Regions from separate parts of the Paenibacillus sp. NPDC058898 genome, predicted to be linked through region 1. Evidence: predicted binding sites of a transcription regulator. Region 1 holds the regulator's gene; each other region holds the start of a gene.

Region 1 (5,865 bases):
GCCATTTTGATTCTGCTGGGCTTATGGTCTCTATGCCAGCAAGTTCGCAGAAAAAACGAGTCTGATGTGCAGCCGGTTTCTAATAGGGTTATTACAAAGTCTCTTATAGAAACGCAGGGGGCTGACCATCAAGTAAAATTACGACGTGAGGTTAACACGGCAGGTCAAGAGCATCTTCAGCGGGCGGTATTCTCTCTTGAGATTCCGAAGATCGGCGTTGTCATTCAAATTCTCCGCAGTCCCTCGAAGGCGGATCTGGACGACTCCGGCAGCATCTCTCCGTGGGAGGCGATGTGGCTCGGGATCGCGCTATCGCTCGATGCGTTCGGGGCAGGGCTTGGCGCAGCCATGCTGGGCTTCTCACCGCTAGGTACCGCAACGGTTGTTTCCTTGTTTAGCGGGATATTCCTGGTGCTGGGCATGAGGGTTGGTTTACGCTTTGCGTCCAAAGGCGGCATGCGTTTTATCTCTTATTTGCCTGCTTTTTTGTTAATCGTCATGGGTATAATGAAGCTGTTATGAGGTGAAGTCATGAATATCGGTTTAACCGGAGGAATTGCAACAGGCAAGAGCACCGTGTCCTCCATGTTGACCATGAAGGGAGCACTTCTCGTCGATGCGGATCTCATCGCCCGGGAAGTGATGCTCCCGGGTCATCCGGTGCTGGGTAAAGTGACCGAACATTTTGGACAAGCGATCCTGTTTGAGGACGGTACGTTGAATCGAAAAAAACTCGGGGAGATGATCTTCCATCATCCCGAGCAGAGAACGGTGTTGAATGAGATCACGCATCCGGCGATCCGGCAGGAAATCCGGGAACGGACGGAAGCGTATGAGCGGCAGTATCCGGACCGGCTCGTGGTAGCGGATATACCGCTGCTGCTTGAGGCTAAGGAGCATTATTCTTATCTTGACCAGATCGCTGTCGTTTATGTACCGCGAGAGCTGCAGCTAGAGCGTCTGATGGTGCGCGATGATCTTAACAGGGAAGCGGCAGAAGCGCGTTTAAACAGCCAGATGGATATCGAGGAGAAGAAGCGTCTCGCGGATATCCTTATTGATAACAGCGGAACATTGGCCGAAACACAGCAGCAGGTGGACAACCTGTGGGGCAGGCTGGTTCGGTTATGAGGTGGCTCCGTAAAAAAAGAGTGCTGCTTCTGCTGTTTGTCTCTTTTGTAGCGCTGCTGTTTCTGAGCTCGAACTGGATGACCTTGCTGTATCCGATTCATTATAAGGATGAAATCCGGAAGCATGCCGCTTTCTATGAGGTCGATCCCTTCCTGGTGGCTTCCATCATTCGAGTGGAGACGAACTTCAAGCCAGGCAAGGAATCCAAGAAAGGCGCGCTGGGCATTATGCAGTTGATGCCGGATACGGCGAATTGGGCGATGGAAATGGCCAAGCTGCCATCGGTGAACCTGCTGAACGTGAAGAATGAAGTGGATGCGAATATCCAGTTGGGCACCTGGTATATTCAGAATCTGCACAAGGAAATGGACGGCAATCCGATTGCCGCCATCGCCGCTTACAATGCAGGCCCCGGAAACGTGAAGAATTGGATCAACAAGGGCATGTGGGATGGAACCTACGAGAATGTGAAGAGTATTCCTATCGGGGAAACCCGTCACTATGTACAGCGCGTGATTTATTATTATAATCAGTATACAGATGTATATAAGGACGGCTTTTAACAAAAAAGAGCGCTGGACAGGCTCTTACATCGAGCCGTCCAACACTCCTTTTTTAAGGAAGAATCGATTATTGACCGGAGAATTGACCAGCCAATTGTTGCTCGGCCAGGGTTACAAGACGCTTTGTGATGTATCCCCCGATCGAACCGTTCTCGTAGGAAGTCATGTTACCTTGGTATCCGTCTTGTGGAATGGAGATACCAAGTTCTTGAGCTACCTCGTACTTCAATTGCTCAAGAGCAGCGTTTGCGCGAGGAACAACCAGGTTGTTGGAGTTGTTGTTGCTTTGTGCCATGTTAAGTTCACCTCCTTGGGTTGGTAAAAGTATTATGTCTCGGGTTTCGCATTTTCATAACATAAAAGAACAAAGTTTTGCTGGTAAATTTTTCTGTAGCGCCATTCAAGGCGAAATACGCTGAAACGAAGGAAGTGAAGATGACTTTATGAAATGTCCATATTGCAGTTATGCCGGAACGAAAGTGCTTGATTCCAGGCCGGCCAACGAGAATAAATCCATCCGCCGCCGCAGGGAATGCGAGCAGTGCAGCAAGAGATTCACAACCTTTGAGATGGTGGAGGAAACGCCGCTGATCGTCGTGAAAAAGGACGGAAGCCGCGAAGAATTCAGCCGGGAGAAGGTGCTCCGCGGTTTGATCCGGGCATGCGAGAAGCGTCCGGTATCCGTGGACCAGCTGGATATGATTGTATCGGATGTAGAGAAGGCACTGCGCAATACCGCAGCAGCAGAGGTGGAGAGCCGCCAGATCGGGGAGCTTCTGATGGAGCGGTTATATCCGGTCGATGAGGTAGCTTACGTCCGCTTTGCATCCGTGTATCGCCAATTCAAGGATATCAATATGTTTATGAAGGAACTGAAAAGCCTGCTGTCCAAGGGTACGGACGTTTCGGAGTTGTAAGAGCGCCATGGTTCCGCACGATCCAGGTGCTCTTCTGGTGCTCTCATAGGGCCCATTATCATCATCGCTAAGTGACATTATATAGAGAAGTAAAAGGGATACAGCACGTCATCAAAAAATGTGAAAAACATGTTGACATGCCTGCTGATTTTTTATATGATATAGAAGTCGCTTACGGGGCCTTAGCTCAGCTGGGAGAGCGCATCGCTGGCAGCGATGAGGTCAGGGGTTCGATCCCCCTAGGCTCCATAATAAGAAAACCCTTGATGATATATCATCAAGGGTTTTTTGCTTTATTAGGACGGTTTTAAATACATATCTAATTGGATTTGGGGACGAATTGGGGACGAAATTAATATGGAGAAACATGCATGGCCATTCATTAGGTCATGAGAACATGCAGCGCAAGGGAGGAGCATATATTCAACGTGTCTTTAGCGCTTACTATTAGGAGGAAAAAGACATCGGTAAAGTCTCCGTACTAACATCTTTGGCCGCTGAACTTGGTCTGGATGAAACAGACGTCCAGCCAGCCTTCTCATCAAGGTTGGCTGGACGTCTTTTTTAGGATGTATACTTATTTTTCAGCAACGATGGCAAACATGGGCCTATGGCGATTGAGAATTTTTTCTCCTGCGCGATAAAAATCGGCATCGAAACCTTCATGGACTTGGATTTTGGCAAATCCGATATATCGCAGCATTTCGGCGTCCCATCCCGGCCTTCTTACGTAGGTCAATGGCAAGGTAAGCGCCAATTGATCCCCTTCTTCGATATCCTTCTCTTCGCGATAAGGCAAGTAACCTTGATCAATTGCCTCTTCTTTAGCTTTTCTAAACAGCTCCGCCTCTTGGGGATTACTCAAAAACAAATTCCAGTTGGCATCGAAGATCATCACTTGTCCGCCGTCGTTCAGCATGCCATGCCAATTTTGATATGCGGCAACAGGATTATATAGGAACCAGGTGACGTTTCTGGAAATGATGATATCATATCTTTCTTCCGTCTTGTAATCGATAATATCGGTTTCTATTACTTTGAAATTGCAGTTATGCTTTTGCGCATTTTTATTAGCTCTAGCCACCATTTCAGACGAGGAGTCAATGGCGGTAACCTCATGCCCCATCCAACTAAGCAAAACCCCGAAGAAGCCGGGACCTGTTCCCACATCTAGGATTTTCAAATTTTGTTTTCCGGATAACTGATGATTCAAGATCGCTTTCCATTGATTATAGGAGTCGGTTGCAAATTCCGTATCTACAATTTCATCATAGACAGCAGCTCCTTTGTCCCAATAGTCACGATATTGCTGCGCGAGTTTATGCTCTGTCATTATTCAGATCTCCTTTTTTTTAAAAAAAATGTTGCAAATCGTAATGATTACGATTAATAATATACAAAGATTACTCAGTATGCAAGCGGTCAAGATCATAGCGGCTGTTTAATCACAAACAACCTAGAAGAAAATTAGGAGGAGCATGGATGTTGGGGAGATTTAGATTCGGAGTTGCAGGACTTGTCGCATTATCTTTGCTTATGGGGTGTTCAAAAGAAACAGACCCGGTCCCTGGCAAAGCAGAAGACAAGCAAATCGTTGTTGCCGTAACGCAGGACGCTGAGGGAGATAAGCTCGATGCTTCGACCTACAATGGATCAAGACATACGCATGCCGCTGTATATGACGCGCTTGTGGAATATGAAGGAGAAGGGGAGCTTGTTCCCAGCCTGGCTGAATTCTGGCAGGTCTCCGAAGACGGTAAGATGTACACTTTTCATTTAAGGAATCAGGTGCAATTCTCAGACGGCAGCCCATTGAATTCAACGGCGGTTAAGTTTTCCTTGGAGAGGGCGGTCAGCAGGGAAGAGAATGCCACGCTGGAAATATCCCGTTTGATTGCAAACATAGAAACACCGGATGATGACACCGTCGTGCTTTCTTTTAAACATACCGCAACTCAAGTGCTGTATGAGCTCAGCCAGGCAAGGCCGTTTCGGATTATGAGTCCAAACTCGGTAACTCCAGCGGGAGACGCGAACGGAACCTTTCAGCAAGCGATCGGCACGGGCCCTTGGAAAATAGGCAGTTACCGACAAGGGGTGGAGACCATACTGATAGCAAATGAACATTATTGGTTAGAGGAACCGTCAGCGTATTCACTCGTTTTTAGAGTGATTACAGATCCTCAGGCAAGGGTGATGGCGCTGCAATCCGGAGAGGTCGATCTTGCAGGCGGGGAACTTGGTAATGTTCCAGCAGAAAGTCTAAGTGTTTTCCTAAATAACGATAAGTACGTGGTGGAGACCGGGGCGAGTACGATGTCCTACTTTTTGGTCATCAACCAAAACCAGGTGTTTCTATCGGACAAGAACATTCGCCAGGCCGTCAATTACGGAAACGATACGAGCAAATATGCCGATGGCACCGGCGATGCCGTCAGAGGATTGTTTCAAGAGAAAGTTGCGTTTGTAACCGATGATAATCAGCCTTCCTATCCTTACAATCCCGAGAAGGCCAAACAACTGATCGAAGCCTCGGGCTACGAATGGAACGAAAAGAAGCGTCTTTACGAGAAAGGCGGGCAAGTCCTGCAGTTGCGGTTGGTCATTCAAACGGAAGAATATCCAGAATGGAAAGAGATGGCGGAGATTTTCCAAGACAACATGAAGCAGATCGGAATCCAAATCCACATTGTGAATCAGGAAAGGGCGGCATACTACGATACGCTGTGGGGCAGCAAGGATTATGACCTGCTGATGTACCGGACCTATACGGATGCTCAACTGCCGTATCGATTCTTATCCTCGTTATTCTACAGCTCGCCATCTACGCCGGGGGTTGCCTTTCAAGATCGTCCTTTGTCGGATTTGCTGGATCAAATTGCGGCTACAGTTTCCGTCGAGAAACAGCAAGCCCTGTTCGACCAAGTGTTTCTTCGAATGCATGAGGAAGCTATGTCGGTACCCATATACTATACCAAGCAAACCTTTGTTCATACGAGCGATGTGATTGGCTTTGCATTCAATGCAATCGAGGACGATCCGTTGAAATGGCATCGCTTGAAGAAAGAAGACCAGTAATGCTGCGTTCCATGATCCATCGTCTGCTGATGCTGATGATTACCTTTGTCCTGTTTTCGTTGTTCGTGTTCGCATTGATGCGTCTGGCGCCGGGCGATCCGGCGTCCATGATGCTGTTAGAGATCGGAGCGGTACCGGAGCAGTCGCTGGTGGCTGATCTACAGGAACAATGGGGA
Region 2 (5,865 bases), 420 kb from region 1:
CAACATTATTCCATACCTAAAAATAATACTGGCTACATATACACGTGTATATGTAGCCAGTTTATCATATCAAGGAAAAAGGCGATTTATTATTTTCTAGGCTAACTTCCTCACGAACACTTACTATACCCGCAATTCCCGCATGTCTTGCATCCCTCGATATTAATCAAGGACGCCCCGCCGCAGGATGGGCACAGATCCAGCGACATGCTGCCACCTGCGTGCGCGCCATGTCCGCCGTATCCCGCGGCTACTGTCGCCCCGGCCTCGCCTGCATCGACAGGCGCCATCGTGGCTGCGACCGGTGCCGGATCATGGTCATGATCCGCCTCGGCGTTGTTCGCCACGTGCGTCTCAAGCGCCTTCGCCACGGCGTCGGCGATGGACTCCACGCGGTTCGCGCCGAAGCCGATCGCGCCGGTGCCGCCGATGCCCTTGAGGTGTTTGATCAGCAACTCCACCTTATTGCCGTGGTCCCCGTAACGGAGGAACAGGGAGCAGACGCGGCCCAAGGCTTCCGCCATCGCGAACACATCCGATCCGGCTTTGCCGACGTTCAGGAAGATTTCGCTTGGAATGCCGTCCAGATCGTTAATCGTAATGTACGCCATGCCAAACGGCGTGTTCATTTTATAGGTTGCGCCGCGCAGCACTTGCGGACGCTTCTTGTATTGTTTATCCAGCCCGCTCTTGCTCGGTGAGGCTGTCACAGCCACGCTTGCAGCCGCCGGCTCAACGCTCGCCGCATCCTCTGCGGCTTGGCCTATCGCGCTTTGCTCCAGCGCCGTGTCCGCAGTAGAAGCTGTTGTCGCTTCGGCGGCCTTATCTTCTTTTTTCTCCGTCTGCAGCACCTGCACGTCACGGCTGCCATCGCGGTAGATCGTTACACCTTTGCATCCAAGGTCAAATGCCAGCTCATATAGGCGCTTTGTATCTTCAATCGTGAAGTCCGACGGGCAGTTTGCCGTCTTCGAGATGGAGCTGTCTACCCAGCGCTGAATCGCCGCCTGCACGCGGATGTGATCCTCGGCAGAGAGGCTCATCGCCGTGACGTAATAATCCGGAAGCTCTTCGCCCGGATGGCTGTCCAGCCAATCCTGGGCAATTGGCACGAACTGCTCATCGAAGCCAAGCCGGCTTTGACGGAAGTATTTGAAGGCAAAGTACGGTTCGATCCCCGTCGACGTTCCGACCATCGTTCCCGTGCTGCCCGTTGGCGCTTGGGTAATGACGGTAACGTTGCGCGCACCTTTTTTACGCACCGCTTCGGCAACTTCAGGATACACCTCGGCCATATTTTTCATGAATCCGCTTTGCAGGTACAGTTCGGCATCGAATGCTTGGAACGAACCTTTCTCCTCGGCAATATCGGCAGAAGCAAGATACGCTTCGCGCGCGATGAAGCCATACAGCTTATCCAGGAACTCCAGCGATTCCGGACTGCCGTAACGGATGTTCAGCTTGATCATCAGCTCGGCCAGACCCATCGTCCCGAGACCCACGCGGCGTTCTTTTTTCTGGTTCAATTCGTTTTCTTCAAAATGGTACGGCGTCCGGTCAATGACATTATCCAGGAAACGCACAGAGTAACGCGTCGTTGTCGCCAGCTCATCCCAGGCAACGTCATGATTCGCTTCATCATAGAACTTCGACAGGTTCATCGCGGACAGATTACATACGCCCCAGCCCGGAAGTCCCTGCTCACCGCAAGGGTTCGTACAGATAATTGGATTGAAATACCAGCTGTTGGACATCTGGTTATAGTATTCCATGAATACGACGCCCGGCTCTGCCGATTTCCATGCGGATTCGATAATCGTGTGCCAGACCTCGCGTGCTTTTACGGTTTTATATGGAATGATACGGTGTCCGGCTTTCTTCCATTTATCCAGATCCCCGTCCCACAGCTCATCATAATCAGGATCAGTAGTATCCGGGAACACCAGCTCCCAGTCCAAATCTTCCTTCACAGCCTTCATGAAATCATTGCTGACGCATACCGACAGGTTCGCATTCGTAACTTGTCCCATCGTCTGCTTCACGGTAATGAAATCCTCCACGTCCGGATGCCAATCGTTAATCATCAGCATGAGCGCACCCCGGCGGCTTCCGCCCTGCTCGATCAATCCCGTCGTATAACTGAACAATCCGCCCCACGATACCGCACCGCTGGAGGAACCGTTCACGCCCCTTACGATCGCGCGCCGAGGACGCAGGGAAGACAAGTTAATGCCGACACCGCCGCCGCGCGCCATGATCTCGGTCATCTCGCTCAGGGTTTCCATGATGCCGCCCCGGCTGTCCTTCGGCGAAGGAATCACGTAACAGTTGAACAGCGTCAATTCATCGCTCGCACCCGCTCCAGCTGCAATCCGTCCGCCCGGTACCAGCTTCCAATCATCCAGAATCTCGCGGAACTTTCCGCGCCACTCTTCCTGCAGTTCCGGCGTTGCCTCAACCGATGACATGGCAGCCGCGAGTCGATCCCACATTTCTTCCGGCGTTTTCTCGATGGTTAACGTCAGTTTCTCCACATCCGATTCCACAAGCTCGCCCTTCCGTGTCTTCACCGTGACCTTGCGGCCTTCGCGATTCACGATTTCGCCAACTTCCTTGGTCGGAAATTTAGGATCATCCTTCGTCAAAACGAGCACCACATCGCCTACCTTCGCGTTGTTGGTGTCCGCATCCTTCCAGGCATACCGGTCCAAAAAGATCTTCTCGCTTAAACCTTCCAGCCGCTGATTCTGCATCGTACTCAAGAGCAACTACCTCCTATATAAGATATAAAATTAAAAAGTTCCGCAGTTATGCGCTCACCAACAACATAACCTGTTATGTAGTCGGTCAAACATCTAAAACCACTATATACACCATATATAGTGCTACCATTTCATTATACTACACTATATATAGGTTAACTATGCCGATAATGTGAAAATTAAGCCAACAGATCCAAGCTCCCGCTCGCAAGCTTCCGCTTTCTTCCTCTCGCTCTCTTTTTCGCCCTTCCCTATGAAAAAAAGGATGAAAATATCCAATTCCAGCAGCCGTGCGCCCTATAGGGTATTCCACGCCTCCCGAATTCGTGCAAGGTTATGAAGACTTCTTTTTTCGTCCATACTACATATACACCGCTGGCCCGGAATCTTTCACAACAGGAGGAGATCGACATGAACCATCAGCCATCTGCCGAATCAGGCATGATTACCGACCCGCGCCTTCCCGTTCCACTGCAGATCGACCGTTCCTGGTTTGACGATCTCGCCGGTCGACTGGACAAGGGTGGACCTTGGGGTGACTATCGTCTGGCCCAGCTTGCCGTGGAGGGCGAGAAATCCCGCTTGGTTACAAGCTTTGAAGAATTACAATGCCTCAAGCACCTTGGCGGCTTATCCCCGCTCCCCCATCAGACCGATACCGCAAGACGCGTATTGTTCGAGATGTCGGGCAGAGCAATTCTGGCAGATGAGGTGGGACTTGGAAAGACGATTGAAGCCGGCCTTATTTTAAAAGAATACATCGTGCGCGGCCTGGTATCCAAAGTGTTGATTCTCGTTCCCGCTTCCCTTGTGCTGCAATGGGTTCGCGAGCTGAACTCCAAGTTCGGCATTCCCGCGATTGCGCAGAAAAAAGCGTACTCCTGGGGCAATGATATCGTCGTCGCCTCCATGGACACGGCCAAGCGCGATCCGCATCAGGAGATTCTGCTGAACGAGGAATACGATATGCTCATCATCGATGAAGCGCACAAGCTCAAGAACAAGAAAACATCCAATTATCAATTCATTCAAAAGCTGCGCAAAAAATACTGCCTCTTGCTGACGGCCACACCGGTGCAGAACGATCTCAGCGAGCTCTTCAATCTGATCACCCTGCTGAAGCCGGGCCAGCTCGGAGGCCAAGGACAGTTTGCCGCTAATTTTGTTGTCGATAAACGAAGACCCAAGAACCAGGATCAGCTCAAGGATGAGCTGTCCAAGGTCATGATCCGTAACCGCCGCGGCGAAGGCGAAGTGAAATTCACCAAGCGATCCGTCCGCAATGTGGGGCTTAGCCTCTCGCCCGAAGAACAGTCATTATACGACGGTGTCACGTCCTTCGTCAAAGATCAGTATCAGGCAGCAGGGGGAAATTTAAGCAGTATGCTGTCGCTCGTCACCCTGCAGCGGGAAGTATGCAGCAGCCGGGATGCCGTCTTCGTGACCCTTGTTAATCTGTCCAAGAAACTGCCGGAGGACTCTCCGCTGCGCGATAAAATCTGGGAGCTCGTCTATCTCATCAAGGCCATCAAAGCCAACACCAAGGCGGAAAAAGCCATTGAGCTGATCCAGCAAATGAACGAGAAGGTCATCGTATTTACGGAATACCGCGCCACGCAGGAATACTTGCTGAATTACTTCCGCGATCACGGACTAATCTCCGTACCGTACCGGGGCGGAATGAACCGCGGCAAGAAGGACTGGATGATGGATCTCTTCCGCGGCAAGGCACAGGTCATGATTGCGACGGAAGCCGGGGGCGAAGGCATCAATCTGCAATTCTGCCACCATATGATCAACTTTGATCTGCCCTGGAATCCCATGCGGGTCGAGCAGCGGATTGGACGCGTGCATCGTCTCGGCCAGACCAATGACGTGAAGATCTACAATCTGTCCACGTCGGGAACCATTGAAGAGCACATCCTGAACCTGCTGCACGAGAAGATCAACATGTTCGAGATGGTCATCGGCGGACTGGACGTCATTCTGGAGCGGTTCGAGAAGAAGGAATCCATCGAGAAGAGTCTGTACAAAATCATGCTGGAGTCCGGCAACGACGATGAGCTCCGCCAGCGCATCAGCACATTGGGCGACTCGATTCACCATATTAAACAGGATATCGAGCAGGGAAGCACCGTCGAAGAAAATCTAAGAGAGGAAGAAGCCTAATATGACCATGACGCCGCAGGAGGTGCAGCAGCACTTCATGGCCTATTTGGAAGCCACCGAATGCACCGTCATTGAAAAATCGCCTGAGCATGTCACCGTGAAACTGTCACCGCAAGCCGACAAAATGCTCACCAACCGCCCGTATTACTGGGGCTTCGTGGAACGCACCGGCGCTCCCGCCGAAACATTGTCCTTCAATTTCGTGTTTGATCCGGAGAAATACGACGAACGGCTTGCAAAGACCCAAGCAGCCGAGGCCAAAGCGCAGCTCGCGGCACCCGCGCAGGATCCCCTCCTGGCCCGCTTTTACGGGAATGCCCCAGTTCTGCCTATCCTCGGTCCCGGCCGCATTCAGCGGGAGAACATTGGCTACGGCAGCAGCCGGCTCGCCCAAATCTGGAATGCTTCCCGGGAGGAAGGCAAATGCGTCTATCTGTTCCAGCAGCGCGATACCGAGCCGCGTCCGAGAGCCCGTTCCACTCCGTATGAGCAGTGGCTGGGCGTCTGCTTCAAGGTGGAGTTCAGCTGTGATCTGAAGCGGGAGGAATTGTTTTTTCTCGGAATCTCATTATCTAGTCGTGCGATTGCCCATGACTTCCCGGCGATCCTGATTGGACGCGAACTGACGCCCCGCTTGCCCGAGAGCGTTCACGTCCGACCGGCGGCTCTTACGCTCGAACAGGCCGTAGATGCGCTGGAGAACCATCTTATCGACAAGATAAGCAAGCTGGACTATGACTGGGCCACCAAAGCAAGAGAACGTCTTGAAGAAGAACTGCTGGTGATCGACAGTTATTACGAGGACCTGCTCAAGGAGCAGGATGAAGAGAAAAAAGCGCTCATTGAGGAGCAATATAAGAACCGTCGGTCGGAAATGCAGTGGCAGTACGAGCCGAAAGTGAGCTTGTCCGTCATAACCTGCGGTCTATTTCAT
Region 3 (5,865 bases), on a different contig from region 1:
CTCATCTTCTCCGTGGTGCAGCCCGGTTAACGCCTTCAGGCATTCAGCCAGCCCGATAAATCCAAGCGCAAGGGTTCCGTGCTTGATGAGCTCGCGAACCTTATCCTCCGGTGCCAGTGCCTCGCCGCCTTCCCACACGCCTTCCCGCATCATAAAATCAGACGCTTTGGCCGGTTGGTCGGCCTGCAGCTCGTAACGATGAATCAAACCCTCTACCGCAATCGTCAAATACTGATCCAACTGCTCGTAGAAGAGGTTCAGATCGGGCATATCCCGTTTGCCTTCGATAATGCCATGCTCAATGCCGAGACGAACCAGATTGATCGTATTAAAAGATAAATTGCCTTTGCCGCTTAGACGGTTTCGCCCGAACCGGTCTGAAATCGTCCGGGTCCTGCAGCCCATGGTGGCAATAATCGTGTCTGGCTCGTCCGGGTTATAGTAGACCAGATTAAACGATGCATCCACGTTGACAAAATTCGGGTAGAGCCTGCGGCTGGAGCACTCAACAGCTTTCAGGAACAGATCGTAGTTGGGCTCCCCTTCCGCCTGATTAATGCCCTGCTTGCACTGGAAAATATGCTGAGGAAATATCGGCGTCTCTCCCCCGCCGAGCCCTCTCATCGTGGCATCCAGTAGAGCGTGGGACACCAGCCTTCCTTCGGTTGACGTGCACATGCCATAGTTCAGCGATGTAAAAGGGATCTGTCCGCCTGCCCGGCTGCTCATCGTGTTCAGATTGTGAATCAGGGATTCCGCGGCCTGCTTTACTTCATTCACCGTTTCGTTATATGCATAGTGATATATTCGTGGATAAATTTCTTTCAACTGCTCATTGTCTATGTATAATTCGTTATCCGGAAGAACTCGTGCACCTCGTCTATTGTCCTCCACCTCTCCGAAGTAGGCCAGCCCTTTGCGAAAATGCCGACGAAACGATTTACCGACATACGGGGCCAGATCCCAATCGATTTTATTTCCGGACACGCCGCCGAATTGACTGTTCTGCTGGGATTGAAAGATGATGGCCACCAGCGCCATCGCGGTCATGATGCTCTGCGGCGGCCTAACCGATCCGTTACCGGTATTGAATCCCTTGGCCAATAGTCGGTCAAACGGAATGAAAATGCAGTTCGTTGTTCCGAGTGCATACTGGTCCAGGTCGTGCACATACACATAACCATCCCTCACCGCTCTCATGAGATCTCCTGGGAGGATGAATTTGCTTGCCATCCATTTGGCGTACTCGGAGCCGATCCGACTCATTTTTCCACTGAAGGATTCCCCGTTCAGATTCGCATTCTCCCGCAGCAGATCCAGATTCGTTACCCCAATAACATCCGTGCTGATCTTGTAAAGCTCTCCCCGCCGCATCCGCTCCAGGTCACGGGTTTCCCTGTAATGTTGATAAGCTGCCGCTGCCTCTGCATAACCTGTATTTTGCAAATGCTCGACAACAATATCCTGAATTTCCTCCACACTCACCTGCTCCATCTCCGCGGTGGCACGAACAACCGCATCGCCAATCTGCAGGGAAGCCTCCATGCGGGACACACCCTCAACGGCTATAAACGCTTTATCCACTGCATTCACAATCCGGTTTATCTCAAAATTCACCAGGCACCCGTCTCTCTTCATGACTTTCATGAAATCGATCAACTCCTTCTCCTTAGATCATCAACACACTATATATAGTCTCGTTTTATAAATTTACATCCATATATAGTTTGATGCTGTGAGATAGATCACGGCGGTCAGTCTGAGAAACGGATCAGGCGATTCCTGAAAACAGCCTTGGAGGCCTTAAACCCAACAAAAAAAAGGCACTCGAGTGATCCATCGATCACATCGGGTACCTTCTTGCTTATCTACAGTAGAATTAACTTTCGGCGGGCGGCATTGGAGTTGGTGTCGGCTTCGCATAACCTGTGCTGTATTTCTCGTCGATTGCGGTCCGAATATCCGTCAGGCTCTTGCCCTCGCTGCTCATTTTGGCAGATTCCACGGCAATGTCCAAACACACCCCGCAGCGGGTGCCATGATCGTCCCACACCACGGTGCCGTCCTCCTGAATCTCATCAATAAAACAGTTCAGGTTGCTCTCATGACCGGCACTCTCTCCACAGCCGCAATAACAAGGAATATATTTCAGGACATCACTCACCTGCGCAGACAAGGCATAGATCGTTTGCAGCTCGCTGGTCTGGCTCATCAAAAAGGTAGGCAGCTCGTCAATCGAAGCCGTCGCCTCCTGAATATCCCCGTTGGCCAGCTGCGTCTGATGCCCGTGCTCATGCACTGCCTCCGCGGCCTGTCCACTTTCGACCTGCTCCTGGGCGTTTTTCCCCGAACAGCCGCTCAGCATAAGACCAGCGGACAGCAGCAGGATGACAAAACGTTGTTTCCCTGTTTTCATCATTCGTTTCCTCCATTTAGCTAAACTAGCGGCCATTGATCCTGTTAGTGCTGTAAGACCCTATTCTTCGCGTCGTAATCGCTGATTGTGTGCGATCTTGGCTTCATTCCCCTGCTCCGTCGCCTGATAGAACACCCGGCGGGAGAGCTCCTTCGGCAGATATTCCTGCTTCACGTAATGGCCTGGATAATCGTGCGGGTACTTGTAGCCGACATGTCCCAGCTTCACCGCCCCCGAGTAATGCGCATCACGGAGATGAAGCGGAACCTCAGCCGATTTCACTTCATCCATGGCGGACATCGCCCGGGATATGGCGGTCACAACGCCATCCGATTTGGGGCTCTCCACCGCAAACAGAATCGCCTGGGCAATGTTCAACTTGGCTTCCGGCCAGCCGTTATTCCGGTAGGCATCCAGTGCGCTCACCGCCTGCACCATCGCTTGCGGATTAGCCAGCCCGATATCCTCGCTGCTGGCAGCAATCAAGCGGCGGATGAACACCATCGGGTCCATCCCTAGCTTTTCGACCGCATACAGGAACCAGAACAAGGCCGCATCACTGGAACCTCGAATGCTTTTATGGAAGGCAGACAGCACGTCATACTGCGTGGACTCGTCCGCCTTGACGAGCGGCTTTCGTATCGATTCTTCGGCCACTTCGAGCGTAATATGAACCCTGCCGCTTTCATCCGGGGGCGTGGTCATGGCCGCTAATTCGAGGGCGTTCAGAGCACGGCGGATGTCGCCGTTCGCCATCGTTGCAATATGCTCCAATGCTTCCTCGTCTGCCTGGAGATCCATGAATCCAAGTCCTTTATCTGGATCGGATAACGCGCGCTGCATGGCGATCATGGAATGGTTCTTAGTCAGCGGCTCAAGCTGGAACAAGGTTGAACGACTCATCAAGGCCCCATTTACGTAATGAAATGGATTCTCTGTTGTCGCGCCAATAAATATAATCGTACCGTTCTCCACGGCAGGCAGCAGCGCATCCTGTCTTGAACTGTTAAAGCGGTGAACCTCATCTAGGAACAGGATCGTTTTGGTGCCGTACAGACTGCGGTTGCTCTGGGCTTGCTCAATGACTTCCCTGACGTCCTTAACCGAGGCTTCCACCGCATTCAGCCGAACGAAGTCCCCCTTCGTTTGCTGGGAGATAATATGCGCCAGCGTTGTTTTGCCGCAACCCGGCGGGCCGTACAATAAAATGGAAGAGACCTGGTCTGCTTCTATGGCACGTCTGAGCAGTTTGCCCGGTCCGATAATCTGTTCTTGTCCTATATATTCATCCAGCGACGAAGGGCGCATCCGATCAGCCAGCAGCCTGGAATCCCGGTCCCCTTCACGCCCGATACTGAATAAATCCATAACTACACTTCCTTGTCTGATATCAATGCAAAGATAAGCCGGTTTCAATCAAATCCGTCACACTCTATCATACCATATTCAATTTTGTCATGCCTGTAGCAAGCCTATGGACATCCACGCTAGTGGTTCGGATACCCATCGATATTCGCTGCTCGTTTAACATGATAACCAACTTTTATCTTTCCGGAGCGTTACTTAATTATAGGAAATTATAGAGAAGCCTTATCTAAGGAGAGTGGCTATGACGACTCGCAAGAAGTCCAAACGCAAACCTATGCGAAAAATGACCCTCTACATCATCTTGGCAGCTGCACTCTTCTTCTCGCCGTTTGGACTTTGATCCGGTATATCGATAACATTGGTTCTTCCTACCAAATGCTTGGTTAAGCGCGGGCACAGCAAAAAGCCCCGCAGAGACAAGCACATGCAGACATGTACCACCCCACGGGACATTTTATGTTCTTTCCTCTTCGCGCTTAGTAACACAATCCTATCTACTCTGCGGGCCAGCCGATGGCTGTAATATCCGAAGCGTCCGCCGTCACATAAGAAGGACGCGCTTCACCATGCAGCAGCCACAGCTCATGCAGTGCCCGGGTGCAGCCGACGTACATCAGCTTGGCATCCCAAGCTTTTTCCGCATAGTGTCCCGTATCTGCATCCGCGACGATGACCGCATCGAATTCGAGACCTTTAGACAAATAGACCGGCAGCACCGAATATCCGCCCTGATACGTTCCTTTGCTGCCATCGATCAGATTCAGCATCGGCCATGCAGCAATTAATTGCTCATGCAGCTCTTTCGCTTCCCGCAAGGTTCGGGTGAGAATGGCTACCGTCCGATATTCCTTAGCGATGAGTGCCTCCATCGCCTGTTCCAAATCTCTTGTTCTGGATTTCTCCGACTCATAAGGAATGAGGCGAACGGCATCGCCGCTTCGAAATACGGGTACGGCGAGCAGATCACTGCTGACACCCTTCTCCAAAATGCCGTTGGCAAATTCGATGATCTCCATCGTCGAGCGGTAACTGCGTGTCAACGCAAAATAAGCTGTTTCCTCTTCCTTAAACAAGGAGCTCATTTCCTCCCACGCATGAACGCCGCGATAGGCATGAATGCCCTGCGACAAATCACCTAATATGGTGAAGGAATGTCCTCTTACGAACAGGTCCAGCACAGCTACCTGAAATGGCGAGAAATCCTGAGCCTCATCAATGACGATGTGGTCAAAGCGCTGCTCACCGGTAATATCATTCAGCAAACAGTGGAAATACAGCAGGGCAGGCAAATCCTCTTCGCGGACCACGTTTTTCTTCAGATCTTTTCGCGTTGCCGCGAGCACCTCGGACGGAATCAGAGCGGTTAGCTCTGCAAACATCGTTCCGGTCGCCTTTGCCGCACCAAACAATTGTTTATATAATGAGACCGGCTCAAATTTCGGCCATCGGTTCGCATAAGCCTTTTCTCGTTGAGTCGCTTTTTTCTTCCGTTCTTTCATCACGGCCGCTGATGGCGATTTCTTCAGTTCCATCTCGACCCAGCGGTGCAATCTGGCAAGCAGCCGTTCCTTCCGCTTGGCCAGTGGATACGGTTTATACTCCTGGTAGAACCATTCCCAGATCGTCTCCTGTTTCAGTACGGCCCCGTCCCATGGTGAGAAGTCCCCGTCCGGTAGAGCCTCGGTTTCGATAGCCTCCACGCAGCGCCGGATGATCTCCATCAGTCTCAATGAGCCTTTATAGCGCCCGCTGACATTATCGTCAATATCCGGGGTTCCCTGCCCCGGGTCGATCTCGAACCATAGATGAAGCGTCTGTGCATGATCATCCGAAGCGAGCTCGATATCGAGCAGCTCCGCTGCCCAATCGCCAAACGTGCGCTGCTGTATATCGCCAACTCCGAGCTCGGGCAGTACGTCGGATATGTAATCCAGAAACATCAGGTTGGGTGCGAATATGATCATTTTCTCCGCGGTTACCTGCTCCTTGTATTGATAGAGCAAATAAGCCAGCCGATGCAGAGCCACCGTCGTTTTTCCGCTTCCCGCCACCCCTTGGATAATGAGAGCGGTATTTTTAGC

What was found. The regulator NrdR, encoded in region 1, represses ribonucleotide reductase genes. The targets are predictions, from matches to a motif close to AACACNATATATNGTGTT.
Region 2: the regulator NrdR is predicted to act here: its motif matches at 2,870-2,887, upstream of ACOZB4_RS05120 (adenosylcobalamin-dependent ribonucleoside-diphosphate reductase).
Region 3: the regulator NrdR is predicted to act here: its motif matches at 1,682-1,699, upstream of ACOZB4_RS12155 (anaerobic ribonucleoside triphosphate reductase).

Annotation. Positions count from the first base shown of each region.
Region 1 covers NZ_JBMOSM010000002.1:617,812-623,676, reverse strand. The annotation lists gene ACOZB4_RS07110 (MntP/YtaF family protein) at 1-522, shown strand, start outside; gene coaE (dephospho-CoA kinase) at 532-1,131, shown strand; gene ACOZB4_RS07100 (lytic transglycosylase domain-containing protein) at 1,128-1,694, shown strand; gene ACOZB4_RS07095 (alpha/beta-type small acid-soluble spore protein) at 1,762-1,989, opposite strand; gene nrdR (transcriptional regulator NrdR) at 2,138-2,611, shown strand; tRNA gene ACOZB4_RS07085 (tRNA-Ala) at 2,788-2,860, shown strand; gene ACOZB4_RS07080 (class I SAM-dependent methyltransferase) at 3,189-3,944, opposite strand; gene ACOZB4_RS07075 (ABC transporter substrate-binding protein) at 4,094-5,689, shown strand; gene ACOZB4_RS07070 (ABC transporter permease) at 5,659-5,865, shown strand, end outside.
Region 2 covers NZ_JBMOSM010000002.1:198,596-204,460, forward strand. The annotation lists gene ACOZB4_RS05120 (adenosylcobalamin-dependent ribonucleoside-diphosphate reductase) at 111-2,753, opposite strand; gene ACOZB4_RS05125 (DEAD/DEAH box helicase) at 3,174-4,931, shown strand; gene ACOZB4_RS05130 (YqhG family protein) at 4,933-5,865, shown strand, end outside.
Region 3 covers NZ_JBMOSM010000004.1:31,116-36,980, reverse strand. The annotation lists gene ACOZB4_RS12155 (anaerobic ribonucleoside triphosphate reductase) at 1-1,647, opposite strand, end outside; gene ACOZB4_RS12150 (PCYCGC domain-containing protein) at 1,880-2,419, opposite strand; gene ACOZB4_RS12145 (replication-associated recombination protein A) at 2,477-3,784, opposite strand; gene ACOZB4_RS12140 (HelD family protein) at 4,279-5,865, opposite strand, start outside.